DNA from 4 places in the Streptomyces sp. NPDC050842 genome. Region 2 is predicted to be linked to each of the others. Evidence: riboswitches for the same ligand, from Rfam matches in the RefSeq annotation. Region 2 holds a riboswitch; each other region holds the start of a gene.
The links. A riboswitch is a leader RNA that binds a small molecule or an ion and turns the genes downstream of it on or off. The one in region 2 is predicted to bind cyclic di-AMP.
Positions count from the first base shown of each region.

Region 1: it holds a riboswitch for cyclic di-AMP, as region 2 does, so the genes downstream of both, ACIBG6_RS06400 (transglycosylase SLT domain-containing protein) here and ACIBG6_RS26750 (M23 family metallopeptidase) in region 2, are expected to answer to the same signal.
Region 3: it holds a riboswitch for cyclic di-AMP, as region 2 does, so the genes downstream of both, ACIBG6_RS36930 (peptidoglycan DD-metalloendopeptidase family protein) here and ACIBG6_RS26750 (M23 family metallopeptidase) in region 2, are expected to answer to the same signal.
Region 4: it holds a riboswitch for cyclic di-AMP, as region 2 does, so the genes downstream of both, ACIBG6_RS28295 (transglycosylase family protein) here and ACIBG6_RS26750 (M23 family metallopeptidase) in region 2, are expected to answer to the same signal.

Region 1 is NZ_JBITGA010000002.1:245,847-252,614, reverse strand. Features, by position in the region: gene ACIBG6_RS06415 (alpha/beta fold hydrolase) at 24-788, shown strand; gene ACIBG6_RS06410 (hypothetical protein) at 931-1,527, shown strand; gene ACIBG6_RS06405 (phosphoribosyltransferase family protein) at 1,630-2,916, shown strand; gene ACIBG6_RS06400 (transglycosylase SLT domain-containing protein) at 2,910-3,827, opposite strand; cyclic di-AMP (ydaO/yuaA leader) riboswitch at 3,833-4,017, opposite strand; gene ACIBG6_RS06395 (hypothetical protein) at 4,386-5,039, shown strand; gene ACIBG6_RS06390 (phosphocholine-specific phospholipase C) at 5,076-6,768, opposite strand, start outside.
Region 2 is NZ_JBITGA010000008.1:128,819-135,586, reverse strand. Features, by position in the region: gene ACIBG6_RS26765 (GNAT family N-acetyltransferase) at 1-1,938, opposite strand, end outside; gene ACIBG6_RS26760 (HPr family phosphocarrier protein) at 2,114-2,395, shown strand; gene ACIBG6_RS26755 (GntR family transcriptional regulator) at 2,566-3,249, opposite strand; gene ACIBG6_RS26750 (M23 family metallopeptidase) at 3,445-4,227, opposite strand; cyclic di-AMP (ydaO/yuaA leader) riboswitch at 4,240-4,403, opposite strand; gene ACIBG6_RS26745 (M16 family metallopeptidase) at 4,605-5,972, opposite strand; gene ACIBG6_RS26740 (M16 family metallopeptidase) at 5,999-6,768, opposite strand, start outside.
Region 3 is NZ_JBITGA010000016.1:17,849-24,616, forward strand. Features, by position in the region: gene ACIBG6_RS36920 (STM4011 family radical SAM protein) at 1-114, shown strand, start outside; gene ACIBG6_RS36925 (SGNH/GDSL hydrolase family protein) at 101-895, opposite strand; gene ACIBG6_RS36930 (peptidoglycan DD-metalloendopeptidase family protein) at 1,046-2,107, opposite strand; cyclic di-AMP (ydaO/yuaA leader) riboswitch at 2,112-2,268, opposite strand; gene ACIBG6_RS36935 (tyrosine-protein phosphatase) at 2,663-3,484, shown strand; gene ACIBG6_RS36940 (DUF6126 family protein) at 3,491-3,646, opposite strand; gene ACIBG6_RS36945 (helix-turn-helix domain-containing protein) at 3,698-4,354, opposite strand; gene ACIBG6_RS36950 (aspartate aminotransferase family protein) at 4,430-5,815, opposite strand; gene hpnH (adenosyl-hopene transferase HpnH) at 5,838-6,768, opposite strand, start outside.
Region 4 is NZ_JBITGA010000009.1:67,103-73,870, forward strand. Features, by position in the region: gene ACIBG6_RS28285 (septum formation initiator family protein) at 1-267, opposite strand, end outside; gene eno (phosphopyruvate hydratase) at 378-1,664, opposite strand; gene ACIBG6_RS28295 (transglycosylase family protein) at 1,989-2,738, opposite strand; cyclic di-AMP (ydaO/yuaA leader) riboswitch at 2,742-2,955, opposite strand; gene ACIBG6_RS28300 (transglycosylase family protein) at 3,170-4,258, opposite strand; gene ACIBG6_RS28305 (cytochrome P450) at 4,444-5,736, opposite strand; gene ACIBG6_RS28310 (globin domain-containing protein) at 5,783-6,768, shown strand, end outside.

The DNA.
Region 1 (6,768 bases), on a different contig from region 2:
CCACCTCGCTGCCAGGGGGCACGATGACGGGCCGGGTTCTTCCGTACGACGTTCAAGGCGAAGGCCCGGGCCGGGCCCTCGTCCTCCACAACTGGTTCGGCGACCGCACCAGTTTCGCCCCGCTGCGCGACCATCTCGACGACGCCGCCGGCACGTACGCCTTCGTCGACTGTCGGGGCTACGGCGAGGCCCGGGACATCGACGGCGACTTCACGATGGAGGAGACCGCCGCCGACGCCCTCGCCGTCGCCGACGACCTCGGCTGGGACTCGTTCTCCGTCATCGGGCACTCGATGGGCGGCAAGGCGGCGCAGCTGATGCTCCTCGACGCGCCCGACCGGGTCCGCTCCCTCATCGGCATCTCACCCGTCTCCGCCGCGGGGTTCCCGCTCGACGGGGAGACCTGGGACTTGTTCGCCGGCGCCGCCGACGCCCCGGCGAACCGGCGCGCGATCATCGACAACACCACGGGCGGCCGGTACGACGACGCCTGGCTGAGCGCCCTCGTCGAGCGCTCCGTCAGCCGCTCCTCGGCGACGGCCTTCCGGGCCTATCTGGACTCCTGGTCCGGCCCCGACTTCCACGAGCGCGTCCGCGACAACCCCACCCCCGTCCTCCTCGTCGTCGGCGCCCACGATCCCGCGCTCGGTACGGAGGCGATGGAGGCCACCTGGCTGCGCTGGTACCCGAACGCGCGCCTCCACGTGCTCAAGGACGCCGGCCATTACGCCCCCGAGGAGACACCGCAGGCCCTCGCCGAGGCCATCGAGGCGTTTCTCGCCGCCTGACGGGACCTTCCGCCATCCGAAGGTCGTCGGCACCGACGACTTTCGAGGACAGCGGCGGGCCCGCGCCGCGTCGGATCATCGTGCTCACACCCCCACGGGACGGTCACCGACGGACCGTCCAGGACCGGCAGGAGCACAACCGATGGGCCTCGCACAATCGCAGCACCGCTTCCTGGTGCGGCAGAAGGTCACCCTGATGGCCAACCGCTATCTGGTGCACACCATGGGCCCGGACGGCGAGGAGGCCGAACTGGTCGCCTTCGCCCACCAGAAGCGGATGGCCCTCAAGGAGCACGTCACCTTCTACACCGACGAGTCCCGGCGCCAGGTCCTCTTCACCTTCCGGGCCCGACAGGTCATCGACCTCGGCGCGACGTACGACGTCCACGGCGCCTCCGGCACGCGGCTGGGCGGCTTCCGCAAGGACTTCGGCGCGTCCCTGCTGCGCAGCACCTGGCACCTGAACCGGGAAGGGGAGGCCCAGGAGACCACCGGACAGGAGCGGAACCGGACCGTGGGGATCCTGCGGCGCGGCTGGGAGTTCCTCCCCTTCACGGAGCTGCTCCCCTTCGTCGTGCCGTACCACTTCGACTTCGCCGAGGCCGGACGGCACGTCATGTCCGTCGAGAAGCGCTTCGGAGTACGCGACCGGTACGTCGTGGACATAGCCGACCCGGAGTTCGACCGGCGGCTCGCGATAGCCCAGGCCGTCGCCCTGGACGCCCTGCAGTCCCGCTGACCTGTCCCGCCGGGGCGATCCGTCTACCCTGGAGAGACGGGCAGGGGACGGGACACACCGTTCCTCCTGGCGCCCGGGCCGCGTGCGGAAGGGCGGCGGACCATGGACTTCAGCGATCGCACCGACGCGGGCCGGCAGCTGGCCGCCCGTCTCGACCACCTCACGGGCCAGGACGTCGTGGTCCTGGGCCTCCCGCGCGGCGGCGTCCCGGTGGCCGCGCAGGTCGCCGACGCGCTCGACGCGCCCCTCGACATCTGTCTCGTGCGCAAACTGGGGGTGCCGTACCAGCCGGAGCTCGCGATGGGCGCACTGGGGGAAGGCGGCGTACGCGTCCTCAACGAACAGGTGCTGCGCGAGACCGGCGTGGGCGAGCGGGACCTCGCGGCCGTGGAGGAGCGCGAGCACGTCGAGCTCGAAGAGCGCACGCACCGTTACCGGGGCAGCCGCCCGCCCGTGCCGCTCGACGGCAGGACGGTCGTCATCGTCGACGACGGGCTCGCCACGGGCGCGACGGCGCTGGCCGCGTGCCGGGTCGTACGGGCCAAGGGCGCCGCGCGGATCGTCCTCGCGGTCCCGGTCGCACCGCCCGGCTGGACCGCCCGCCTCGGGGGCGAGGCCGACGAGACCGTCAGCGTCCGTGAGCCCGACTTCTTCTACGCGATCGGCCAGTTCTACCGCGACTTCTCGCAGACGTCCGACGCGGAGGTGCTCGACTGCCTCGCCCGCAGCCGGGCCGCGCGCGACCCCATCGTCCGGGACACGGACGTCCGGATCCCGGCGACCGGCGCCACCCTCGCCGGACGGCTCGCCGTCCCCGACGGCGCGACCGGCATCGTCCTCTTCGCCCACGGAAGCGGCAGCAGCCGGCACAGCCCGCGGAACCGCGCGGTCGCGACGGCCCTGAACCGGGCCGGTCTCGGGACGCTGCTGTTCGACCTGCTGACCGAGGCCGAGGCGACCGACCGGGCCCACGTCTTCGACACCCCGCTGCTCGCGGGACGGCTGGCGAGCGCCACGGACTGGCTGGCCGGGCACCCCGAGGGCGGCGGACTGCCGCTGGGCTACTTCGGGGCGAGTACCGGCGCGGCCGCCGCGCTGTGGGCGGCGGCCGATCCCGGTTCCGGCGTCGCCGCCGTCGTCTCACGCGGTGGCCGGCCCGACCTGGCGGGCGATCACCTGGCCCGGGTGCGCGCCCCGACCCTCCTGGTGGTGGGTGGCCGGGACGCGCTCGTGCTGGACCTCAACCGCCGCGCTCAGGCCCTGCTGCGCTGCGAGAACCGGCTGACCGTCGTCCCCGGGGCCACCCACCTCTTCGAGGAGCCGGGCGCCCTGGAGGAGGTGGCGGAGCTCGCCACGGACTGGTTCGCCGAGTGGTTCCGGGGTCAGTAGGCCCCGTTGACGTTGTCGATGGAGCCGTAACGGTCCGCCGCGTAGTTGCAGGCGGCCGTGATGTTGGCGACCGGGTCGAACAGGTCCGTGGACGTGCCCGGCACGTGGTAGGCGTCGAAGGTCGGCTGGATGACCTGGAGCAGGCCCTTCGAGGGGGTGCCGGCCACGGCGTTCGAGTCCCAGAGGTTGATGGCCCGGGGGTTGCCGGAGGACTCGCGCATCACGTTGCGGTGGATTCCGTCGTACGAGCCGGGGATGCCGCGCTGGGCCATGATGTCCAGCGACTGCCGGATCCAGCCGTCGAGGTTGTCGGCGTACTGGGTGGCGGCGACCGGGGCGGCCTTGACGGCGGGCGCGGCGGCGGGCGCCGCCTGCGCGGCGGAGGCACCCGATGCGGCGGCCGGGGCCGCGGCACGGCGCTCGGAGCGGCTCGCCCGCTCCGTGGTCGCGGAGCTCTTCTTCTGCGTGGTCGCGGACGCCGGAGCGGCCTTCGCGGGCTTCGGGGCGGGCTTCGCGGAATCCCGACGAATCGTCAGTTCGAGACCGGGGTGAATGAGTGACGGATTGTCACCCACCACGGACTTGTTGGCCCGGTAAATCGACTTCCAGCCGCCCTGAATTCCCTTCTTCTGGGCGATCAGGGAAAGCGAGTCGCCACTCACGACGGTGTACGTGCGAGCGGCGGCGGGGGCCGAGGGAGCGGCAGCCGGAGCGGCGGCGGGGTGCGCCGCGAAGGAGTGCCCGGCGAAGGGCTGCGCGGCGATCTTCGGTGCGGCCGAAACGGTCTCGGCGCCGGCCGTGGCGGGAACGACCAGCGGCAGGGCCAGGGCGGCCCCGCCCGTGCCGGCGAGTGCGAGACCGCGGGAGACGGTGCGGCGACGGGGGCGGCGGTGCTTACCGTGTGCAGGCATGACGGATGTCCTCTCCGGCGCCTGCGGGGTGAGCTGTCGGGTTCGGACGGGAGATGTCCGGCCGCGCACACGCGGCTGCACCCCGAGCCGTTCCGGATTCCGGACCGGCGAATTCGTGGGTCCCCCGCTCCTGCCGTCGGGTGAAAGGGAGGTGTTTTCGGGCGGCGGCAGGATTAGGCGTTCCGCTCGAATGGGGGTGACCGTAGGCCAGCATTGCGGCGGATAACAAGAGGATCTGATCGTCCGCGCCCGGAATTGGATCTCCGAATTCAGGGAATTCAAGATCGATCGGGCTCGGGATGCGGTGAACTTCCGTGTGCGGTACGGCCTGCGGGTGTACGGGTGTCTGGCGGGGGCGAGAGGAAGTGAAGCGCGTCACCAGGTGAGTAATGTCCGAATATGCGATGTAATTCCGTTGGTGAGTAAATGGGCGGAAATTATCCGTGCTGGGCTGTTCGTCCGCGCCGGGCGTGGGCAGGGCGCGCCTGGTGCGGGTAAAAGTCGCAAACCGGACATTCTTCTTGAAAGATGGAGTCACCCGACTCAGGAGCCACCCGGATGCCGACCACCTCCACCACCCCGCTCAGCCCGGACACCCTCGACCGCGAGGCGGCCGTTCTCTTCGAGAGCGCCACCTGGCAGCGGATCGTCACCGACTGGACCGCCCCCACTCGACCGGGCTCCGCTGGACGGGCGCCCACTCGACCGGCCATCGCGCCGGAGCGGACGCCCGAGCCCGCCGACTGGCGGGCCCTCCTCACCGTGTCCGTGGACCGGCTCGTGGCCGACGCGCTCGACGCGCTCCCGCCGCCGGCCGCCGCCGAGCGCACGCTCCCCGGTCGTATCGGAGCCGTCCTCCCGGACCGACTGCACGCCTGGCGCCGGATCGGCCGCCCCGAGCTGCGCCCCTCGGTCCACCTCGGCTACGCGCGGCTGGTGCTCACGGAGTGGGGCTGGCAGAACGCCCCGTACAAGCTGCGCGACGCGCGGGGAGCGCGCTGTGTCTGCGGCGCGCTCCTCGCCGCCCACCGCCTCGGCTACGGCAGCGCGGACACCATGAACGAGGCGGCCGCCTGGATCATGACCGAGCTCCGGTCGCAGGGATGGGGCGAGCTGATCGGTCCGTGGAACCGGGCCCCCGGCCGTACGGCCGCCGAGGCGGTGGGCCTCCTCGACGCGACGATCCGCCGCGCCGCGCACGCCGGCCGCTGACGCCTGCCGGTGTCACCGGCAGGCGTGCGTGGGGGTTCAGCCGGTGACGCTCGGGGCGCCGGTCTCGATGTGGCCGGTGTACCGACGTGACCAGGTCCCGTCGATGTCGGCGAGGATCGTGAAGTCGTACCAGCCGCCGTGGTAGGCCACCGCGTTGAAGAAGTCCTCGCGGCTGGAGTTCGCCGGGACCGTGTAGGTCCACGGTCCGTCCGTGCGGTAGGCGTTCGAGCGGATCGTGAACGTCACCGGCGCCGCGGAGGTGTTGGTCATCCTGAACCACAGGGCCGTCCGGCCCGTCCCCGCCTCCGGTGCGAACCGGGCCGCGACCTCCACGGCCTTGCCGGCCTTGGACGCGTCGCCGATGAAGCGCCGCAGGAAGCGGTTGGGTCCCATCATCGAGATGTCGTACTTCCCGGAGCCCGACCCGAGCCCGATGTTGAAGTAGTCGGAGGCCGTGCCGCCCGCGTCGACCGTGTACTGCCAGGCCGCCGTGTCGCGGTGCTGGTGCGGATGGATCGAGAAGTGCGCCGCCTGCTTGGCCTCCACTCCCTGGTTCGTCATCGAGAACCAGGCCAGGATCTTGCCGGCGGCACCGAACTCGAACCGGTCGAGGTTGCCGTTCACCTGGTACGGCAGGGCGCGCGCCGGGCGGGTGCCGGACTCCTGCGCGGGCTGGGCGTTGTTCTGCGGTGCCGGGTTCGGCAGCGGGCCGCAGGTGGCCTGGCCGATCACCTTCGCCGTGGACGGGAGGCCGGCGGGCACTCCGTACACCGGGTGGGCGAAGTCGAAGACGCTCGTCAGGTCGCCCGTCACCCGGCGCCGCCAGGCGCTGATGTTCGGACAGGTGGCCGGTGTGCCGAGAGCCGCCGTCCAGGTCTCCATGAAGCGGAGGACGGAGGTGTGGTCGAAGACCTCGGAGCTCACCCAACCGCCCCGGGTCCACGGGGACATGACAATCATGGGCACGCGGAAGCCCAGCCCGATCGGCACGCCGTCCAGGTACTCGCCCGGCGTCCCGGGCGGAGCGACCGGCGGCGGCACGTGGTCGAAGAACCCGTCGTTCTCGTCGTAGTTGAGGAACAGCACCGTCGAGTCGAAGACTTCGGAGTCGGCGGCCAGCGCGCGGTAGACGAGGTCGACGAAGTGGGCGCCGTCCCCGGGCGGCGCGTACGGGTGCTCGGAGAACGCCTCGCTCGCCACCACCCACGACACCTGCGGCAGCGTGCCCGCCACGACGTCGGCGCGGATGGCCGCGGCGATGTCGTCAGGTGTCGATCCGGTGACCTTGGGGACGGAGCCCATGCCCCGGTCGTACAGCGGGTCGCCGGGGCGGGCGTCGGTGAACTTCTTGAAGTACGCGAGACCGTTGTCGCCGTAGTTGTCCTGAGCGTTCTGGTAGACCTTCCAACTCACCCCGGCCCGCTGGAGTGCCTCCGCGTACGTCTCCCAGGTCAGCCCCGACTCGTCGCCCCCGTCCTTGCTGGAGCCGTCGATCTTTCCGCTCCACAGGAACGTCCGGTTCGGACCGGTGGCGCTCAGCGCCGAGCAGAAGTACGCGTCGCAGATCGTGTAGTGGTCGGCGAGCGCGTGGTGGAAGGGGATGTCCTCGCGGTCGAGATGACCGAGCGTCCGCGTGTTGCCCACGCCCATGACCCAGTTGTCCATCCGGCCCTTGTTCCAGGCCGCGTGCTGCGAGGTCCAGCTGTGGGGCAGGTCGCCGTTGCACTGC
Region 2 (6,768 bases):
GCCCGTCGGCGCCGGCCTCGTGCTCGTCGCGACCGCGAGGGCCTCCGCGAGGCCGCCCATCTCGACGTGGACGACGACGACGGGCTTCGCCGGGGCGGGTACGGACGCGACGGCCTCGCGCAGAGAGGCCGCGAGGACCTCCCCGTCGCCGGACTCGGTGGCGCCGTTCTCCCCGACCCAGGGGATCGCGGTCACCACGACCGCGTCGGACGTCTCGTCCGCGAGCGCCGCGGCCAGCGCGTCCCGGAAGTCCGCCGGGCCCGCCGCGGTCGTCAGGTCGAGCGGCCGCAGCGGGCGCAGTCCCTCGGTCAGGCAGGCGTCGTACGTGAGGAGGCCGAGCGACTCGGAGTTGCCGAGGATCGCGACCCTGGGCCCGGCGGGCAGCGGCTGGGCGGCGAGGAGCAGTCCGGCGTCCACGAGTTCGGTGACGGTGTCGACGCGGATCACCCCGGCCTGGCGCAGCAGCGCGGAGACCGTGGCGTGCGGGATGCGGGTGACGGGCACCCGGTGGCCGGGCGGCGCGCTGCCGCTGTGCCGGGCTCCCTTGACGACCACGACCGGCTTGACCGCCGCGGTGCGGCGGGCCAGCCGGGTGAACTTCCGGGGGTTGCCGATCGACTCCAGATAGAGGAGGACGACGTCCGTACCCGGGTCGTCGTACCAGTGCTGGAGGAAGTCGTTCCCGGACACGTCGGCGCGGTTGCCGGCCGAGATGAAGGAGGAGAGCCCCGCGCCGTGCCGGTGGAGGCCGGCGAGGAGCGCGATCCCGATCGCGCCGGACTGGGTGAAGAGCCCGATCCGCCCGGCGGCCGGCATGTGGGGGGCGAGCGAGGCGTTGAGCCGGACGTCCTCGGAGGTGTTGATGATCCCGAACGCGTTCGGCCCGATGATCCGCATCCCGTACGAGCGGGCCTGCCGTACGAGCTGGCGCTGCCGCTCCCGGCCGGCCGGGCCGCTCTCCGCGTACCCGGCGGAGAGGACGACGAGGCCCAGCACCCCGTGCTCGCCGCAGTCGGCGACGACCTCCGGCACGCGCTCGGCGGGGACGGCGACGATCGCCAGGTCCACGGGCTCGCCGATGGCCGCGACGGAGCGGTGGGCGGGGACTCCGTCGAGCTCCGCCGGACCGTCGGTGAGCGCGGCGTTCACCGCGTGGACGCGGCCGGTGAAGCCGGCGCCGAGGAGATTGCGGAGGACGGTCCGGCCGACCCCGCCGGGCGCGCGCCCGGCGCCGACGACGGCGACGGAGCGGGGTGTGAGGAGCCGCTGGACGGATCGCGCCTCCGCCCGCTGCTCCCGCGCGCGCTGGACGGCGAGAGAGCGGACGGTCGGTTCGAGGTCGAGGTGGAGCCGGACGGAGCCGTCCTCGAAGCTCCGCTTCTGGGTGTAGCCCGCGTCCGTGAAGACCTTGATCATCTTGTTGTTGGCAGGGAGCACCTCCGCGGCGAAGCGCCGGATGTCCCGCTCGCGCGCGACGGCCGCGATGTGTTCGAGCAGGGCGGAGGCGACGCCGCGCCCCTGGTGCGCGTCCTGGACGAGGAAGGCGACCTCGGCCTCGTCGGCCGGTCCCGAGGCGGGCATGCCGCGGTCGTCGATGCGGTCGTAGCGGACGGTGGCGATGAACTCGCCGCCCACCGTCGCGGCGAGGCCCACCCGGTCGACGAAGTCGTGGTGGGTGAACCGGTGGACGTCCTTCGCGGAGAGCCGCGGGTAGGGCGCGAAGAAGCGGTAGTACTTGGACTCGTCCGACACCTGCTCGTAGAAGCTGACCAGCCGGTCGGCGTCGTCGGCGGTGATGGGCCTGATGCGCGCGGTGCCGCCGTCCCGGAGGACCACGTCCGCCTCCCAGTGATCGGGATAGGCGTGCTCCGGCGATGGGGCAGGTGCCGGTGATGCCGGTCGATCCGCCGCTTCCGACTGCTCCGACGCGCTCTGCATGGGGCCAGCCTACGGCCGGTGTGCGACACCGGCACCGGTCGCGCGGCAGGTGCGTGCCGTGCAAGGTGAGGAGGACCGAAAGTCGGTGCGGTCCGGGTCGAAGGTCGGCACGAGCACCGCGCATCACATGAGAGACTGGTCTAGACAACCCGCTTGAGACTTGAAGGGCAACACCATGGCTGAGCGCCGCGTCAACGTCGGCTGGGCCGAGGGCCTCCACGCCCGCCCCGCGTCCATCTTCGTCCGTGCCGCCACGGCTTCCGGCGTTCCGGTGACGATCGCCAAGTCCGACAGCACCCCCGTGAACGCCGCTTCGATGCTCGCGGTGCTCGGCCTGGGCGCGCAGGGCGGCGAGGAGATCGTCCTCGCTTCGGAGGCCGACGGCGCCGAGGTCGCGCTCGACCGTCTCGCGAAGCTGGTCGCCGAGGGTCTCGACGAGCTCCCCGAGACCGTCTGACCCCGCTTTCCCCCGTACGACGCGTTCCCCCGTACGACGCGTTCCCCGTACGACGAAACCGCGACACCCGGAATTCCGGAGGTCGCGGTTTTCACATTTCCGGAGCCGGTGTTTCCGGGCAGCCCAAACAGGCTCCGTCGAATTCCTATTCTTTGTATACGGTGCGCGCGTTAATTCCGGCCGCTCGCCGTGTTGACGACATGTTGCGAAACCCTCACACGACCGCGCTCCGGCCTTTTGAGCCGGTGCAGTCCCAACGAGCGCTCCGCGTGCAGCGCCGTCAGCGCCCTGGCCCGCTCGGCGTCGCCGCGCGCGACGGCGTCCACGATGGCTCCGTGCTCGGACCAGGCCTCCACGGGGTGGGCGGGCTGGTCGACCGCGTACATCCAGGCGATCTTGTGCCGCAGCTGGGTGAGCAGCGCGGTCAGCGCCGGACTGCCGGAGGCCTGCGCCAGCGTCTCGTGGAACCAGCCCCCGAGCGAGCGCAGATCCTCGCCCTGGCCGCGCCTGGCCCGCTCCTGCCCCAGCCTGACCAGGCCGCGGAGGACCTTCAGGTGCGCCTCGGTGCGCCGCTGCGCGGCGCGGGCGGCGCCCAGCGGTTCGAGGAGGGCCCGCATGTCGAGCAGATCGGCCGCCTCCTGCTCGGTGGGCTCGGCGACATGGGCGCCGGCATGGCGGCGGGTGACGACGAAGCCCTCGGACTCCAGGGTGCGCAGGGCCTCACGGACCGGGACACGGGAGACCCCGTAGCGGCGCGCGAGCTGCTCCTCGGTCAGCCGCCCGCCCCGCTCGAAGACACCGGAGACGATGTCGTCCCGGATCGCCGTGCATACCGATTGCGCGGGTACGCGCATGTCCGACCTCCGCCTTGGTCCGCGAGAGACAATTCGAGCGACGCATGTTCCGCGTCCGTTCTGCGTCTGTTCCGCGACTCTATTGCAGCAGGCCGGAATTTCCGATGCCCCCGTGGAATCCAGCGATATGTTTCGGTCAGCGAAAAGCCCCGGCTCAGTACGAGCCGGGGCTTTTGCGACGCGATGCGCGAGGTGTCAGAGGCTGACGCCGCGGGCGCGGAGGTAGGAGATGGGGTTCAGGTCCGAGCCGTAGTCGGAGCCCGTCCGCGCCTCGAAGTGGAGGTGCGGGCCGGTCGAGTTGCCGGACGAGCCCGAGATGCCTATCTGCTGGCCCGGCTCGACGGTCTGGCCGACGTAGACCCCGATGGACGAGAGGTGACCGTACTGGGTGTACGTGCCGTCGTTCATCTGGATGACGATGTTGTTGCCGTACGCGCCGCCCCAGCCGGCCTCGACGACGGTGCCGGAGCCGACGGAGACGACCGAGCTGCCGTAGGAGGCGTGGAAGTCGATGCCGGAGTGGCTGCCGGAGGACCAGAGCGAGCCGCCGGTCTTGTAGCCGGTGGTCACGTACGAGCCGGCCACGGGGAGCTGGAAGGAGGCGAGTCGCCGGCGCTCGGCCTCGCGGGCGGCGCGCTCGCGCTCCTCGCGGACCTCCTTGGCACGGGCCTCGGCCTTGCGCTTCGCCTCGGCGCGGGCCTCGGCCTGGGCCTTCGCCTTGACGATGGCCTCGAAGGCCTCTTGCTCCTGGGCGGCGGCCTGGGCGTCGATCCGGTCCGCGAGCGAGTCCTCGGTGATCACCTGCGTGAGGCCGGTGTCCTCGGCGGAGCGGTTGTCCGTGTCGGCGGCGAGCGCCGGGGAAGCGAAGGTTCCGATGACGCCGGTGGTGGCGAGCGTCGCGACGCCGGCGATGCCCACGCTGCGGCGCGCCATCCGGCTCGGACCACGATGCTTCCCGGTGGCACGGGTGAACGCCATGTAGGGGCTGATCCTTTCCTTCCTTCTCGCCTACCGGGTTAGCTGACGGGTTCGGAGCAGGAAGGTCTCCTACGAGCCCCTCCGTACGTGACGAAGGCGCCCGATTCACCCCAGGGACTGTGTGGGTCCCCGGCTCCCCAGGCTCGCGCCTGACGGGGACTCGGCGATGACTGTCCGTTGCCGCGAATGCGGCACGTGCAACTGACGAACAGCCGCACCGACGCTATGGGATCGTCTGTCAATCACCAAACAGACACGCCTGTTTGTAAGACATGCCACAGGGCAGACAGCCACCCTTGCCCTCAATACGGACAAAGCGGAAGGCCTCGACGAAATCATGACGTCGAGGCCTTCCGTCGCCGGGTCGGCGCGTGCGATCAGCCGGTCACCACGGTGACTTCACCGATGCCGAGCGCGCGCACCGGCTCCGCGATCTGTGCCGCGTCGCCCACGAGCACGGTCACGAGCCGGTCCACGGGGAAGGCGTTGACGACGGCCGCGGTCGCCTCGACCGTGCCCGTCTCGGCGAGCCGCGCGTACAACTGGGCCTGGTAGTCGTCCGGGAGGTGCTGCTCGACCTGGTCGGCGAGCGTCCCGGCGACCGAGGCGGCCGTCTCGTACTTGAGCGGTGCCACGCCCACCAGGTTCTGCACGGCCGTCTCGCGCTCGGCGTCGGTGAGGCCCTCCGCGGCGAGGGTCCGCAGCACCTTCCACAGGTCGTCAAGTGCCGGGCCGGTGTTGGGGGTGTCGATCGAGCCGCTGATGGCGAGCATCGAGGCACCGTTCCCCTCGGCGTCGGAGCGGAGCACCTGCCCGAAGGCCCGCACGCCGTACGTGTAGCCCTTCTCCTCACGCAGGACGCGGTCGAGCCGCGAGGTGAGGGTGCCACCGAGGCAGTACGTGCCCAGGACCTGGGCAGCCCAGACGCTGTCGTGCCGGTCGGCGCCGATCCGGCCGATCAGCAACTGGGTCTGGACCGCGCCGGGACGGTCCACGATGACGACCCGTCCGGTGTCGTCGGCCGTGATCGGCGGCATCGGCAGCGGCTCGGCCGGCTCGCCCGTCCAGGCGCCCAGGGTCTCGGCGAGGACCTTGTCCAGGTCGACGCCGGTCAGGTCGCCGACGACCACCGCGGTGGCCGTGGCGGGCCGGACGTACGCCTCGTAGAAGGCGCGGACCGCGGCGGCGTCGATCGCCTCGACGGTCTCCTCGGTGCCCTGACGCGGCCGGGACATCCGGGCCTCGGCCGGGAACAGCTCCTTGGAGAGCTGCTTGGCGGCGCGGCGGGCCGGGTTGGCCGTCTCGTGCGGGATCTCGTCGAGGCGGTTGCGCACGAGGCGCTCGATCTCGGTGTCCAAGAACGCCGGGGCGATCAGCGCCTCGGAGAGCAGCCCGAGCGCCTTGGGCAGCCGGGAGACGGGCACCTCGAGGGAGACCCGCACGCCCGGGTGGTCCGCGTGCGCGTCGAGCGTGGCGCCGCAGCGCTCCAGCTCGGCCGCGAACTCCTCGGCGTCACGCTGGTCCGTGCCCTCGGAGAGCGCGCGGGCCATGATCGTGGCGACGCCGTCGAGACCGGCCGGCTCGGCGTCCAGCGGAGCCGGCAGGAAGAGCTCCACGGCCACGACCTGCTGGCCGGGGCGGTGGCTGGTCAGCAGGGTCAGGCCGTTGGCCAGGGAGCCGCGGTCCGGGGCCGGGAACGCCCAGGGCCTGGCGACGCCCGGCGCGGGCTGCGGGTGGAAGTCCATGCTCGTCAAAGACACGGCAGCGTCGGTCACTGGTCCGCTCCCTCTTCCTCGTCGCTGTCGCTCTCGCTCTGTTCGGTGGCCACCGGCTCGTAGACGAGCACCGCGCGGTTGTCGGGGCGCAGCTTGGCCTTGGCGGCCGCCTGCACCTCCTCGGCGGTGATGTCGAGGACCCGGTCGACGGCCGTGAGGGCGAGCTGCGGGTCGCCGAACAGCACGGCGAACCGGCACAGTTCGTCGGCGCGGCCCGCGACGGTGCCGAGCCGGTCGAGCCACTCGCGCTCCAACTGGGCCTGCGCGCGCTCCATCTCCTCGGGCGTCGGGCCCTCGGCGGCGAAGCGGGCGAGCTCCTCGTCGACGGCGGCCTCGATCTGCGGGACCTCGACGCCGCCGGAGGTCTTGACGTCCAGCCAGCCCAGCGAGGGCGCCCCGGCGAGGCGCAGCAGGCCGAAGCCGGCGGCGACGGCCGTCCGGTCCCGGCGGACCAGGCGGTTGTGCAGGCGGGAGGACTCGCCACCGCCGAGGACCGTCAGGGCCAGGTCGGCGGCGTCGCACTCGCGCGTGCCGTCGTGCGGCAGCCGGTAGGCGGCCATCAGCGCGCGCGCCGGGACCTCCTCGACCAGGACCACACGCTGCTCGGAGCCCATGACGTCGGGCAGCGAGCCGTCACGCGGGGGCAGCTTGCCGTCGTGGGAGGGGATCGAGCCGAAGTACTTCTCGACCCAGGCGAGGGTCTCCGCCGGGTCGATGTCGCCGACGACCGACAGCACCGCGTTGTTCGGCGCGTAGTACGTGCGGA
Region 3 (6,768 bases), on a different contig from region 2:
CACATCGGCTACGTCCATCTGGAGACGCTGCCGCTGTACGACGTGTTCGCCGGCGGGGTCCTGGAGCGGATCCCGGCCGGCGGCGTCGGCCCCGGCGGTCCTACAGGGGCATGAGGTCGGGGCGCTTGGCCTCGACGTGGTCGCCCGAGCTCTCGCCGCGCAGCCTGCGCCCGATCCAGGGCACGAGGTACTCCTTGGCCCAGTTGAGGTCGTCGCGGCGGACCTCCAGCGTGCCGCGCGGGGGGCGCGGCGGCCACGGCTGGTCGGGGTCGGCGGGCACCGGCAGGCCGAGGACCTGGGCGGCGCGCAGGGCGACGCGGGTGTGGCCGTCGGGCGAGAGGTGCAGCCGGTCGTCGTCCCAGGCCCGCAGGTCCTGCACGGACTTGAGGGACCACAGGTCGAGGACCGGGCAGTCGTAGCGGTCCGCGATGGACCGGACGTGGGCGGTGTAGGTGGCGATCTTCCCGCGCAGGTGCCGGAGCACGGGGATGTCACGGGTGTCGAAGCCGGTGGTCACCATGACGGTGCCGACGGCGGAGGTCAGGTCGGCGACGGCGCGCTCGAAGCGCTCGGCCACGTCGTCGGGGTCGGTGCCGGGCCGGATGATGTCGTTGCCGCCGGCACAGAAGGTCACCAGGTCGGGGGCGAGTTCCTTCGCCCGGGGGACCTGTTCCGCCACGATCTGGTCGAGCAGGCGCCCGCGTACGGCCAGGTTGGCGTAGCGGAAGTCGTCGTGCTCCGGCAGCTCGTCGGCCAGCAGGACCGCGAAGCGGTCCGCCCAGCCGACGTACGTCCCGTCGGGCCCGGGGTCTCCGACGCCCTCGGTGAAGCTGTCACCGATCGCCGCGTACGACCCGAATGCGTTCTTGTCTCTTGATCTCGAATCGTCTGCCACGGGAGCACATCCTTCCCTTTCGGATGTGACCTACGCGACCGTAAGGAGGGGTTGACGCAGGGTGACATATGCCACCGATAAAGATTCTCCCAAGCCGGAATACGGCGACGGCCCGGCACACACGTGCCGGGCCGTCAGAGAGCGTCCGCGTCAGACGGAGACACCGTGCTGGCGCAGGTAGGCCAGGGGGTCGACGTCGGAGCCGTAGCTCGGGGAGGTGCGGATCTCGAAGTGCAGGTGCGGGCCGGTGGAGTTGCCGGTCGAGCCGGAGAGGCCGATCTGCTGGCCGCCGGTGACGGTCTGGCCGGACGAGACGGAGAGGGAGGAGAGGTGCGCGTACTGCGAGTAGTTGCCGTCGGCGTGCTGGATGACGACCTCGTTGCCGTAGGCGCCGCTCCAGCCGGCGGAGACGACCGTGCCGGCGCCGACGGCGCGGACGGTGGTGCCGGAGGAGGCGATGAAGTCGACACCGGTGTGGTAGCCGGAGGACCACATGGAGCCGGAGGCGCGGTACGGCGTGGAGAAGCCGCCGCTGACCGGGGCGACCCAGCCGGACGCGGAGGTCGAGGCCCCCGACGGCTGGGAGGTCTGCGACGACTGCGACGAGGAGGACTCGGCGGCCGGGGCGGAGGCGCGCTCGCTGCTCCGGGAGGCGCGCGTGGTGTCGCCGTTCTTCTCGGAGCTCTGGGGAGCGGCCTTCGCGGCGGCCTTCGGAGCCGCCTTCGGAGCGGCGGCCTTGGGCGCGGCGGCCTTGGGCGCGGCGGCCTTGGGCGCGGCGGCCTTGGGCGCGGCGCTCTTCGGAGCGGCGGCGGTGTTCTTCGCGCCGAGCGTGAGCTTCATGCCGGGCAGGATCAGCGAGGGGTTCTCGCCGACGACCTGGCGATTGTCCGCGTAGAGCTTCTGCCAGCCGCCGGCGAGGTGGTGCTCGGAGGCGATCTTCGACAGGTAGTCGCCGCTGACGACGGAGTACGTCTTCGGCGCGGCCTTCGCGGCGGCGGTGGGCGCGGCCTGGAGGGCGGCGGGCGCCTTCGCCTGAGCGGCGGCGGCGACGGCCTGGGCGGGGACGGCGGCCGGGGCGGCCTGCTCGGCGGCGTGGGCTCCGGTGGCGCCGAGGAGCGGAAGCGCGACGACGGCGCCTCCCGTGCTGGCGACGACGAGGCCACGCGTGATGGAATTGATCTTGGGACGGCGGTGCTTACCCTTCGCGGGCATGGCGAATTCCTCTCCGGCGCCTACGAGGTGAGCTGTCGGGTTCGGACTGGAGATGCCCGGCCGCGTTCTCACGCGGCTTCACCCCGAGCCGTCCTGTTGTCGCGGGACCGGCGTACTTCCTGGGTCCCCCGCTCCTGCCACGCATGGGATGAGTGCGGATTCCGGACGGTGGCAGGATTCGGCGGTCCGACCGGATTGACGGTGACGCTAGACGAGCGGGGTCGGAGCGAACAAGCCGCAGATTTCCTCCGGCATTACCGGGGACGCAATTCGGGCGGAATTCCGGTCACCCTCCGTCGATGACGGTCCTTCGATTTCCTTTTTCCGTACGGCAATTGCCCGGCGCCTTCGGCCACGATCCGTCACATCTATGACCCTGCTCACGCGGCATCGCCCATCTCGCCTGTAAACAGGGCGCGTTCCCCTTAACGCCTCATTTCGGACAGATCACCCATTCCCGTCCGAGGGGGTGCGCCGACCCTGTCCCACCTGGATGATTGCGCCAGGCACCGATCTCGCATCGGGCCCCCGAACGACGACCCCCCAGGAGCATTCGTGACGCAGCAGCTGCCGCAGGTCCCGCCCACCGAAGCGAACGAACCCGAGCTGGCCGAGGTCCGCAACTTCCGGGACGTGGGCGGCCTGCCGACGACGGACGGGCGCGCCGTGCGGCCCGGGCGCCTCTTCCGCAGCGGCCACCTCGCCCACGCCACCGAGTCCGACGCCGCCTTCCTCGCCTCGCTCGGCCTGCACACCATCTTCGACTTCCGCAACGAGGCCGACCGCAAGGTCGAGGGCGCGGACGTCGAGCTCCCCGGCGTGCGGAACGTGAACATACCTCTCAACGACCCGGCCGACGGCAAGGAGTTCTGGAAGCTGGTGCGCGACGGCGACATCGAGCAGCTGCGGGACATCCTGGGCGACGGCAAAGCGGCGGCCCGAATGTCCGACTCGTACCGGAAGATGGTGGTCCAGCGGACCTCGGAGCACAGCCGGATCCTGCACTCCATGGCCGAGGACAGCGTTCCGGCGCTGATGCACTGCGCGGCGGGCAAGGACCGCGCCGGCCTCTCCATCGCGATCACGCTGCTCGCCCTCGGCGTCGAGCGCGAGGCGATCGAGGCGGACTACGTGAAGTCGAACGACCCGCACCGCCGCTACAAGGTGCGCCGCAGCTCCACCACCGCGGACGCGATGTCGCCCGAGGTGATGGAGCTGCTGAGCCCGCTCTTCGACGCGCGGGTGGAGTACCTGCGGGGCTCCTTCGAGACGATCGAGGCGACGTGGGGCTCGGTGGAGACCTACCTCACGGAGGGACTGAAGCTGGCCCCCGAGACCCGCGAACGGCTGCGGGAGCAGTTCCTCGTCGAGGCGTAGTCCCGCCTACTGGTTCTGCCCGCCCAGCATGAAGAGCAGGTAGAGGAAGCCGGCGAAGAGGTGCCCGGCGACGAGGTACGCGAAGAGGCGGAGGACCAGGCCCTTGGGGAACTTGCCTTCCCCGCGCTCCTCGCCGGTGACAGGTCGTGACTTCTCGGACATCTCGGTCCTTTTCTGACGAAGGGGCACGTTCTCACGAGGAGGCATGCGGGATCAGCGGCGGTGCGGGGTTCCGTCGCCGAGGCACAGCTCGGCGACGGGGCTCTGCATCAGGGTGTGGACGAACAGCAGCTCGGCCCCGCCGGGAGTGGCGGCGCCGATGCGGTGCGGGGTCAGCGAGTCGAAGTGCGCGCTGTCCCCGGGATCGAGGACGTGGACGGCGTCGCCGAGCGCGAGCCGCACCCGGCCTTCCAGGACGTGGATCCACTCCTCGCCGGGGTGGACGCGCACGATGTCGGCCCGGGTGGCGTACGGCACGTGGACGCGCAGGCACTGGAGCGCCCGCCCGGCGCCGCCGGCCTGCCGGTAGATCCAGCCGTCGGCCTCGACGGGATCGGAGCGGCCCGCACGGACGACGGGGTCGCGCTCGGGCGGAGCCTCGCCGAGGAGCTCGGAGACCGTCGTACCGTAGATACGGGCGAGGGCGAGCAGCATCGGCAGCGAGGGTTGCCGGTTCCCCGTCTCCAGCCGGGAGAGGTGGGCCGGCGAGAGGCCGGCCCGCTGGGCGGCGGCCTCCAGGGTGAGTCCCCGGCGGCGGCGCAGGGCCCGCAGCTGCGGGGCGACGTCGGGCAGGACGCCGGAGGCGGCGACATCGGGCGGGACGCCCGGGGTGGCGGGGTCCGGGGAGGTTTCCCCGGGGACGTGGTCCATGCGTCCATTCCGCCAGGATCATGCCTCTGAGGCAAGTTTCTTGCCTCAGAGGCAAGGATCGCGACCTCGTCCGGCTCAGCGCTGCGCGACCGCCTGCTTCACCAGGGTCTTACCGAAGTCCCACATCAGCCCGCCGCCGCCGTGGGCCTCGTCCATGACCGCCGTGAAGGCGGTGACGAACCGGTCCACGTCCGCCTCGTCGATGACCAGCGGCGGGATCAGTTTGATCACCTCCAGATGGTCCCCGGAGACCTGGGTGAGGATGTGGTGCCGCTGGAGCAGCGGCACCACGACCATCTGGGCGAAGAGACCCTTGCGGGCCGCCTGGAGCATGGCCCAGCGACCGCGCAGCCCCAGCGACGTCGGCCGGCCGAACTCGATCCCGATCATCAGCCCGCGTCCGCGGACCTCGTGCAGCAGCTCGTACCGGGGCACGAGCTCCTCGAGCCGGGAGCGGAGCAGCCCGCCGATCCGCCGGACCCGGGCGACCGTGTCCTCGGTCTCCATGACCGAGAGGACGGCGAGCCCGGCCGCCATGGCCTGGGCGTTCGATCCGAAGCTCGCCGAGTGGACGAGGACCCGGTCCATGGACGAGTAGACCTTCTCGAAGATCCAGTCCTTGCCGAGGGTGGCACCGACCGGCACGTAGCCGCCGGAGAGCGCCTTGGCGACGCAGACCAGGTCCGGTTCGACCCCGGCCTCGTGCTGGTACGCGTAGAAGTCGCCGGTCCTGCCGAGGCCGGTCTGCACCTCGTCCACGATGAGCAGCGCGCCGTGCCGGTGCAGCAGCTCCTGGGCGGCGAGCAGGAAGCCGGGCGGCGCCTCCCGGACGCCCTTGCCCTGGATCGGCTCCACGACGAAGGCGGCCACATCGCCCCGGCGCAGCTCCCGCTCCAGGGCTTCGAGGTCGCCGAGGGCGATCGCGGTGTCCGGCAGGAGCGGGTCGAAGCCCTCCCGGAAGCCCTGCTCGCCGTTGACGGAGAGCGAGCCGGTGGTGAGCCCGTGGAAGGCGTGGGCGCAGTAGAGGACCCTGGGCCGCCCGGTGGCGTACCGGGCGAACTTGAGGGCCGTCTCGACGGCCTCGGTGCCGCTGTTGCCGAAGAAGACCCGGTCGAGGTGGGGGCTGTGGGCGAGGAGGCGTTCGGCGAGCAGTCCCGGCAGGGGCTGGCAGTCGAAGCGGGTGAGGTCGGCGAGCTGGGCGTCCAGGACGTCGTGGAGGGCCTTGCGGACGACGGGGTGGTGCCGTCCGAGACCCATCACGCCGAAGCCGGCGAGCATGTCGAGGTGGTCGACGCCGTCGGCGTCCCAGAAGTGGGCGCCCTCGGCCCGCTCGTACACCTTGTCGAAGCCGATGGTGTGGAGCATGCGCGGCAGCTGGTGGTTGAGGTGCTTGGCGTGCAGCTCGTACCGCTCGCCGCCGCGCGCGGCGAGCAGTGCCGCCAGGTCGAACTCCCCGCTCATCGCCCGGTCACCTCCCCCACCCTCACGCGCTGTTTCCGGAGACGGTCTCCCGGATCGCGCGCAGGGACTCCTTGAGGGAACCCATGGTGGCGAGGACGGCCGTGGGCTCGTAGCCGCAGTGCGCCATGCAATTGGCGCAGCGCGGGTCCTTTCCGCGGCCGTACTTGTCCCAGTCGGTGTCCTCGACGAGTTCGCGGTACGTGGGGACGTAGCCGTCGCTCATCAGATAGCAGGGTCGCTGCCAGCCGAAGAGCGAGTAGTTGGGAATGGCCCAGGCCGTGCAGGGGAAATCGGCCTTTCCTTCGAGGAAGTCCAAGAAGAGCGGCGAGTGGTTGAGACGCCAGCGGCGCCGGTTTCCGCCCGCGAAGGCCTTCTTGAAGAGCTCGCGGGTCTGCTCGACGCCGAGGAAGTGCTCCTGGTCGGGGGCCTTCTCGTAGGCGTAGGCGGGCGAGATCATCATTTCGTCGACCTGGAGGTCGTCGTTGAGGAAATTGAGCACCTCGATGATGGTCTGGGGGGTGTCCGTGTTGAAGAAGGTCGAATTGGTGGTGACGCGGAAGCCGCGCCGCTTGGCCTCCTTGATGGCCGCCACCGCCTCGTCGAACACGCCTTCCTTGGCGACGGATTCGTCATGCCGCTCGCGCAGGCCGTCGATGTGCACGGCGAAGGCGAAGTACGGCGAGGGCGTGAACTTGTCCAGCTTCTTGCGGAGCAGCATCGCGTTGGTGCACAGGAAGACGTACTTCCTCCTGGCAACCAACTGGCGCACGATCTCGTGGATCTGAGGGTGCATCAGGGGCTCGCCGCCCGCGATGGACACCATGGGGGCGCCGGACTCCAGGACTGCGCCGACCGCCTGCGCGACCGGCATGCGCTGCTTGAGGACACCCGCCGGGTGCTGGATCTTCCCGCAGCCCTCGCACGCGAGGTTGCAGGCGTAGAGCGGCTCCAGC
Region 4 (6,768 bases), on a different contig from region 2:
CAGTTCCTCGACCCGGCGGGCCGCCTCGGCCGCCCGGCGCTCCTGGTCGGCGATCTCGCCCTGCTGGGAGACGTAGCTCCGCATCGGGTAGGCGAGGGCCACGACGAGAGAGCAGACGACGAGGGCGAGGAAGGCCGCACGGCCGGTGAGCCGGGAGCGGCGGGCCTGACGGCGGGTCTGGGAGCGGTAGACACGGGCGGCGGTCTGCTCGCCGAGCAGCCTGATCCGGGTCGCGGTCGAGAACCGGTCCCGGTCCTTCGCGGCCATGTCGTGTCGCCTCCCCTGTTCATACGTACGTCCCCGCACACGGTACGGGACCGAGTACGGGGACGTACGGAAGCTGCACTACGGAGAGGTGTCAGCCCCTGATCTGCTGGTCAGCCCTTGAAGCGCGGGAAGGCGCTGCGGCCGGCGTAGACCGCGGCGTCGTCGAGGATCTCCTCGATGCGCAGGAGCTGGTTGTACTTGGCGACGCGGTCCGAGCGGGCCGGGGCGCCGGTCTTGATCTGACCGCAGTTCACCGCGACGGCGAGGTCGGCGATGGTGACGTCCTCGGTCTCGCCGGAGCGGTGGGACATCATGCACTTGAAGCCGTTGCGCTGGGCCAGCTCGACGGCGTCCAGGGTCTCGGTCAGCGAGCCGATCTGGTTGACCTTGACCAGGAGGGCGTTCGCGGTGCCCTCCTCGATGCCGCGGGCGAGGCGCTCCGGGTTGGTGACGAAGAGGTCGTCGCCGACGATCTGGACCTTGGTGCCCAGCTTGTCGGTGAGGACCTTCCAGCCCGCCCAGTCGTCCTCGTACAGCGGGTCCTCGATGGAGACCATCGGGTACGCGGAGACGAGCTCCTCGTAGTACTCGGTCATCTCGGCGGCCGTGCGGGACTTGCCCTCGAACTCGTACTTGCCGTCCTTGTAGAACTCGGACGCGGCCACGTCGAGGGCGAGCGCGACGTCGGAGCCCGGGGTGTAGCCGGCCTCCTTGATGGCCTCGACGATGAGGTCGAGGGCGGCGCGGTTCGACTCGAGGTTCGGCGCGAAGCCGCCCTCGTCGCCGAGGCCGGTGGAGAGGCCCTTGCGCTTCAGCACGCCCTTGAGGGTGTGGTAGATCTCGGCACCCCAGCGGAGGGCCTCGGAGAAGGACTCCGCGCCGATCGGGGCGATCATGAACTCCTGGATGTCCACGTTGGAGTCGGCGTGCGACCCACCGTTGAGGATGTTCATCATCGGAACGGGCAGCAGGTGCGCGTTCGGGCCGCCGAGGTAGCGGAAGAGCGGGAGGTCCGAGGCCTCGGACGCGGCGTGCGCGACGGCGAGGGAGACGCCGAGGATGGCGTTGGCGCCGAGCGAGCCCTTGTTCTCGGTGGCGTCGAGGTCGAACATCGCCTGGTCGATCAGGCGCTGCTCGGTGGCGTCGTAGCCGACGAGCTCCGGGCCGATCTGCTCGATGACGGCGAGGACGGCCTTCTCGACACCCTTGCCGAGGTAGCGGTTCGGGTCACCGTCGCGAAGCTCGATGGCCTCGAACGCACCGGTGGAGGCACCGGACGGGACAGCAGCACGACCGGTGCTGCCGTCGTCGAGGCCGACCTCGACCTCGACCGTGGGGTTACCTCGGGAGTCCAGGATTTCCCGGGCTACGACGACGTCGATGGACGGCACGAGCATCTCCTTTTTGGGATGTGACGCTGGATGTGACGCATGGCCGGTGCAGGGTCGCTCGGCCTTGCGACAAGAGCCTAACCGGCTCCGGGGCTCCGGCCGGCCGGACGCCCGCCCCCTGGGACGAAAAAGGACCCGAGGGCATGCATCTCGGGACGAAGGGCCCCAGATCTACTGGACGGTAACCGTCAGGTCGCCCTGAAAGGGGCGCCGGATACACGGAACCCCGGTCCGGCGCGCACGGGGGAGAGTGCGCCGGACCGGGGTGGTCACCGCGGGAGGGTCATAGAGGGGTCGGGCGAGCCGCCGGACTCACCCGAGCCGCCGGGTTCACTTCAGGTGGAGCTGCTGGCCCACGTAGATGAGGTCGGCGTTGTCGACGACGTCCTTGTTCAGCTCGAAGAGCTCGGCCCAGCCGCCCTTGACGCCGTGCGCCTCGGCGATCTTGCTGAGGGTGTCGCCGGCGACGACCTTGTACTCGCCGTCACCCTTCTTGACCACCTTGCCGGTCGGGGTGGTGACCGTCTTCTTGGTGGCGGCCTTCGGGGCGGCCTGCTGCTGCGTGGCCTGCTTCGGGGCCTGGCGCTGCTCGCTGCGGGTGGTCGGCTGCTCGGTCGAGCGCTGCTGCTGCTGCGGCTGCTGCTGGGTCTCCTGCTTCGGCGCGGCCTGCTGCTGCGGCGCGCTCTCGGCGGAGCCGCCGTCGTACGAGGCGCCGGAGAGGCCCACGCCACAGGACGGCCAGGCACCCTTGCCCTGGCCCGCGAGGACCTTCTCGGCGATGGCGATCTGCTGGGACTTCGACGCCTGGTTGGCGGTCGAGGCGTAGGCGGTGCCGCCGTACGCGGCCCAGGTGGAGGCGGAGAACTGCAGGCCGCCGTAGTACCCGTTGCCGGTGTTGATGGACCAGTTGCCGCCGGACTCGCACTGGGCGACGCGGTCCCACTCCGAGGACGTGGCGGCCGAGGCGGTGCCCGCGGTCATCAGCGGGGCGGCGACGGCGACACCGGTGACGCCGACGAGCGTGACGACCTGGGTGGCCTTGGAGGGACGACGGTGTTTGCCCTTGCCGGAAAACAGCATGGAGATTCTCCTCACCGACGCCTACGAGGTGAGCTGTCGGGTTCGGACCAATGAGTTGTCCGGCCGCGTGTCCTAGCACGCGACTTAACCCCTAGCCGATCGTCGGCCGTCTGTCTCAACGGCCGGGGTCGGCACTTACCTTGGGTCCCCCGCTCCTGCCTACGGCGCTTACGCGACGTTCCCATCGGCCGACGGCAGGATTCGGCGTTTCGGTCGACGGGGCCCGCGGTGGCGAGCGGTTACGACCGTAGACACAGACCCACCGGAAGTTCAAAGAGGCGCATTACGGAAATTTCGCCCCTACTTGCCCTCCGGTGGGGGGCGTTTGTGCAGGTGGGAGGTGACGGGAGCAAAGTTCGCGGACGTGACACGCCAGTTGGGGCGAAGAGACCCATGTCTCACTTCCCCAGAACCGGACATATGACCCCGAACTACTCCGCCTTCGCTTCCGAACCGATCGTCAGGTCGAGGCTCTGACCAGGGACGATGAGGTCCGGATCGATGCCCACCGTCCCGCGGTTGGCGTCGTAGAGGGCGTTCCAGCCGCCGGGGAGTTCGTTCTCCTGTGCAATCTCGGACAGGTTGTCACCGGGCCGCACGGTGTACGCGTCCGAAGCGTCCTGACTGTCCGTTGTGTCCGACTTCTTCGCCTCGTCAGTGACGGGTGTGGCGGCAGGGGTTTCCGCCAGCTTGTCCGTGGATGAAGCGTGTCTGCCGGAATCGACAGGAGTGTCCGTCTTGCCGGTTTCCTCCGGAGCTGCGTCGCCCCGGTGCTTGCCGGTGCCGGGCGTGGCCGACGAGGCGTCATCCTTCGGCGCCCCGGGCGATACGGGCGTCAGGGACGCGTCCGGCGCGGCGGGGGTGGTCGGGGTGCCCGGCGTGGCCGGGCCGACCGGAGTGGCCGGGGTGGTCGCCGTGCCCGGCGCGGCCGGGGTGGTGGCCGCCGTCGCCGGCGCGGTCGGACTGACCGGCGCGGTGGGGCTGACGGGGGTGGTGGACGCGGCGGGGGTCTTCGACGCGGTACGGGGCGACTCGGCGCCCTCGGCGCCCTCGGTGGTCGGGGTGGCCGTGGCGGACTCCTCCGCCGACTTCTCGGCGGCGGCGGTCTCCGAGGGCGCGACCGGGACGCCCGCGGTCCGGTTCGATTCCGCCACGGGCCCCGTGGGCGCCTTCGTGGCGGTGGCGGGGCCCGGGTTGACCCCGGTGACCTTGCCGTCGTTCGACAGACCGGCGATGGGCGCGCAGGTGGCCCAGTCGTTGCTGCCACCGGCGAGCGCCGTGTCGGCGATCGCGATCTGCTGGGCGCGGCTGGCCAGGTCGGGGCTGGGCGCGTAGGCGAGGCCGCCGTTCCGCTCCCAGCTGTCCTGGGTGAACTGGAGGCCGCCGTACATGCCGTTGCCGAAGTTGGCACTCCACTGGCCACCGGACTCGCACTCGGCGACCCGGTCCCAGGTCGCCGCGTCGGCGGCGGAGGCGGAGCCACTGGCGAGCAGCGGCAGCGCCAGGGCGGATCCGGTCACTCCCGCGGCGACGACGATGGCGGGGGCCTGACGGGGGCGACGGTGTCTTCCGTTCCCGGAGCGCATACGGAGGGCCTTTCGCGTGACGGCTGAGACTGCCGGGAAACGTAGCGGCATTCGAACGCTCGTCACAAGTCGATGGACCCCCGATCACGTGAAGATCACATTTCTGACGGTCCGTCAACTCATAGGAGGCGTGCGGAAGGGGTGAAATCCACTGGAAGGGTGCGCAATCCCCTCATGATGAGCCCGCCGCGCCACCGCAGTTCGGCCGGGTCGGCCGCAAGTCGCAGGTCCGGCAGGCGCGTCAGGAGCGTGGCCAGCGCGGCCTGCCCCTCCAGGCGGGCGAGCGGCGCCCCCAGGCAGTAGTGGATGCCGTGCCCGTACCCGAGGTGCTGGTTGTCGCGCCGGGAGAGGTCCAGCGTGTCCGGCTCCGCGAACCGCTCCGGGTCCCGGTTGGCGGCGGCGAGGACCACGAGCACCGGGTCGCCCGCCGGGATCTCCTGTCCGCCGACGGTCAGCGCCTGCGTCGCGTACCGCCAGGTCGCCATCTCCACCGGCCCGTCGTACCGCAGCAGCTCCTCGACGCCCGTCTCCAGCAGCCCCGTCTCCCCCGCCGCGATCGAGGCCTGGAGCCGCTCCCGCTGCTCGGGATGGCGCAGCAACTGGTAGACGCCGTTGCCGATGAGGTTCACGGTCGTCTCGAAACCGGCGAAGAGGATGATGAAGGCCATGGCGGCGGCCTCGTTCTCGGTGAGGTGCTCACCGTGGTCGGAGGCCCTGATGAGCCCCGAGATGAGGTCCTCGCCCGGCTCCTCGCGCTTGCGGTGGATCAGCTCCGCGAGATAGCCGCGCATCTTCTTCACCGACCGGGCGACCCCGCCGCGCGGCCCGCCGCCGTGCCGGATCATCATCCCGGCCCAGTCCCGGAAGTCGTCCTGGTCCTCCGGGGGCACGCCGAGCAGGTCGCAGATCGCGTAGATGGGGAGCGGGAACGCGAACTCGTGGATGAGGTCGGCGCTCCCCTTCTCCACGAAGTCGTCCATGAGCCGGTCGGTCAGCTCCTGCACGCGCGGCGCGAACTCCGCGACCCGGCGCGGCGTGAAGGCCTTCGACACGAGCCGCCGCAGCCGGGTGTGGTCCGGCGGGTCGATGTTGAGCAGATGCGTCATCAGCTCGGCCTTGCGCTCGCCCGGGATGCCCGTCTTCCCCTTCGCGTGCGGGGACTCGTCGTGGTGCGCCGGGTTCTTGGAGAGACGCTGGTCGGCGAGGGCCTGCCGGGCGTCCGCGTACCGGGTCACGAGCCAGGCCTCGACCCCGCTGGGCAGTCTGGTGCGGTGCACGGGCGCGTGCTCCCGCAGCCAGGCGTAGGCGGGGTAGGGATCGCTGGCGAACTCCCAGGTGAAGAGCTCGGGGGCGGGGCTGGTACTCACTCCCCGACCGTACAGGGAGGGCTCCGGGTCACAGGCGGGGCGCATGTATGGAGAACCTGTGATCATGAGGTGCCGGACGTGCCCTAGATTCATGTCAGTGGATCCCCAGCAGATCAGAAGCACGTTCGCGATCGTCGAGAGACGGGCCGAGCACGCCGTCACCTTCTTCTACTCGCACCTCTTCTGGAACAACCCGGGAGTGCGCGAGCTCTTCCCCGAGGACATGGTCCCGCAGCGGGACCGGCTCTTCGCCGCGCTGACGCATGTGGTGACCCACCTGGAGGACCCCGCCCTCGCCGCCTATCTGGGGCACCTGGGCCGCGACCACCGCAAGTTCCTCGCCTCGCCCGCGCTGTACGCCGCCGTCGGCGAGAGCCTGATCGGCGCCTTCGCGCACGCCGCCGGGTCCGCGTGGACCATCGAGGCGGAGAAGGCCTGGACGGAGGCGTACGGGCTCGTGGTCGAGCTGATGCAGGCGGGCGCCGACGAGGCCGCCGGGGCAGGCGAGCCCGCCTGGTGGGACGCGGACGTCGTCCGCCACGAGCGGTACGGCGACAGCCTGGCCGTCCTGACCCTGCGGCCCCGGCAGCCCTTCCCCTATGTCCCCGGCCAGTACGTCAGCGTCAGCTCGCTGCGCGTCCCGCGCGTCTGGCGCACCTACTCCGTCGCGAACGCGCCCCGTGACGACGGCACGCTCGACCTCCATGTGAGCCGGATCCCCGGCGGCGCGATGAGCACGGCGCTCGTCGAGGAGACCGGTCCCGGCGAGGTCCTGCGGCTCAGCGCCGCCGGCGGCGGCCTCACGTCACGGACGCCTTCGGGCGGACTCCGCACGTATATATGCGCGGGTACGGGCTGGGCGCCGGTGCGGGCCCTCCTGGAGGAGGCCACCGAGACGGAGCCGGACCTTGAGGGCCGGCTGTTCGTCGTGGCCCGCGCGAAGGACCATCTGTACGGGCGCCCCGACGCCGAGTCCCTGAAGGAACGTCTCCCCGGACTGAACGTCACCTACATCACGGCTGCCCCCGGGCGCCGACGCGACCAGGCGACCGAACGCCTCGTCCACGCGCTCCAGGC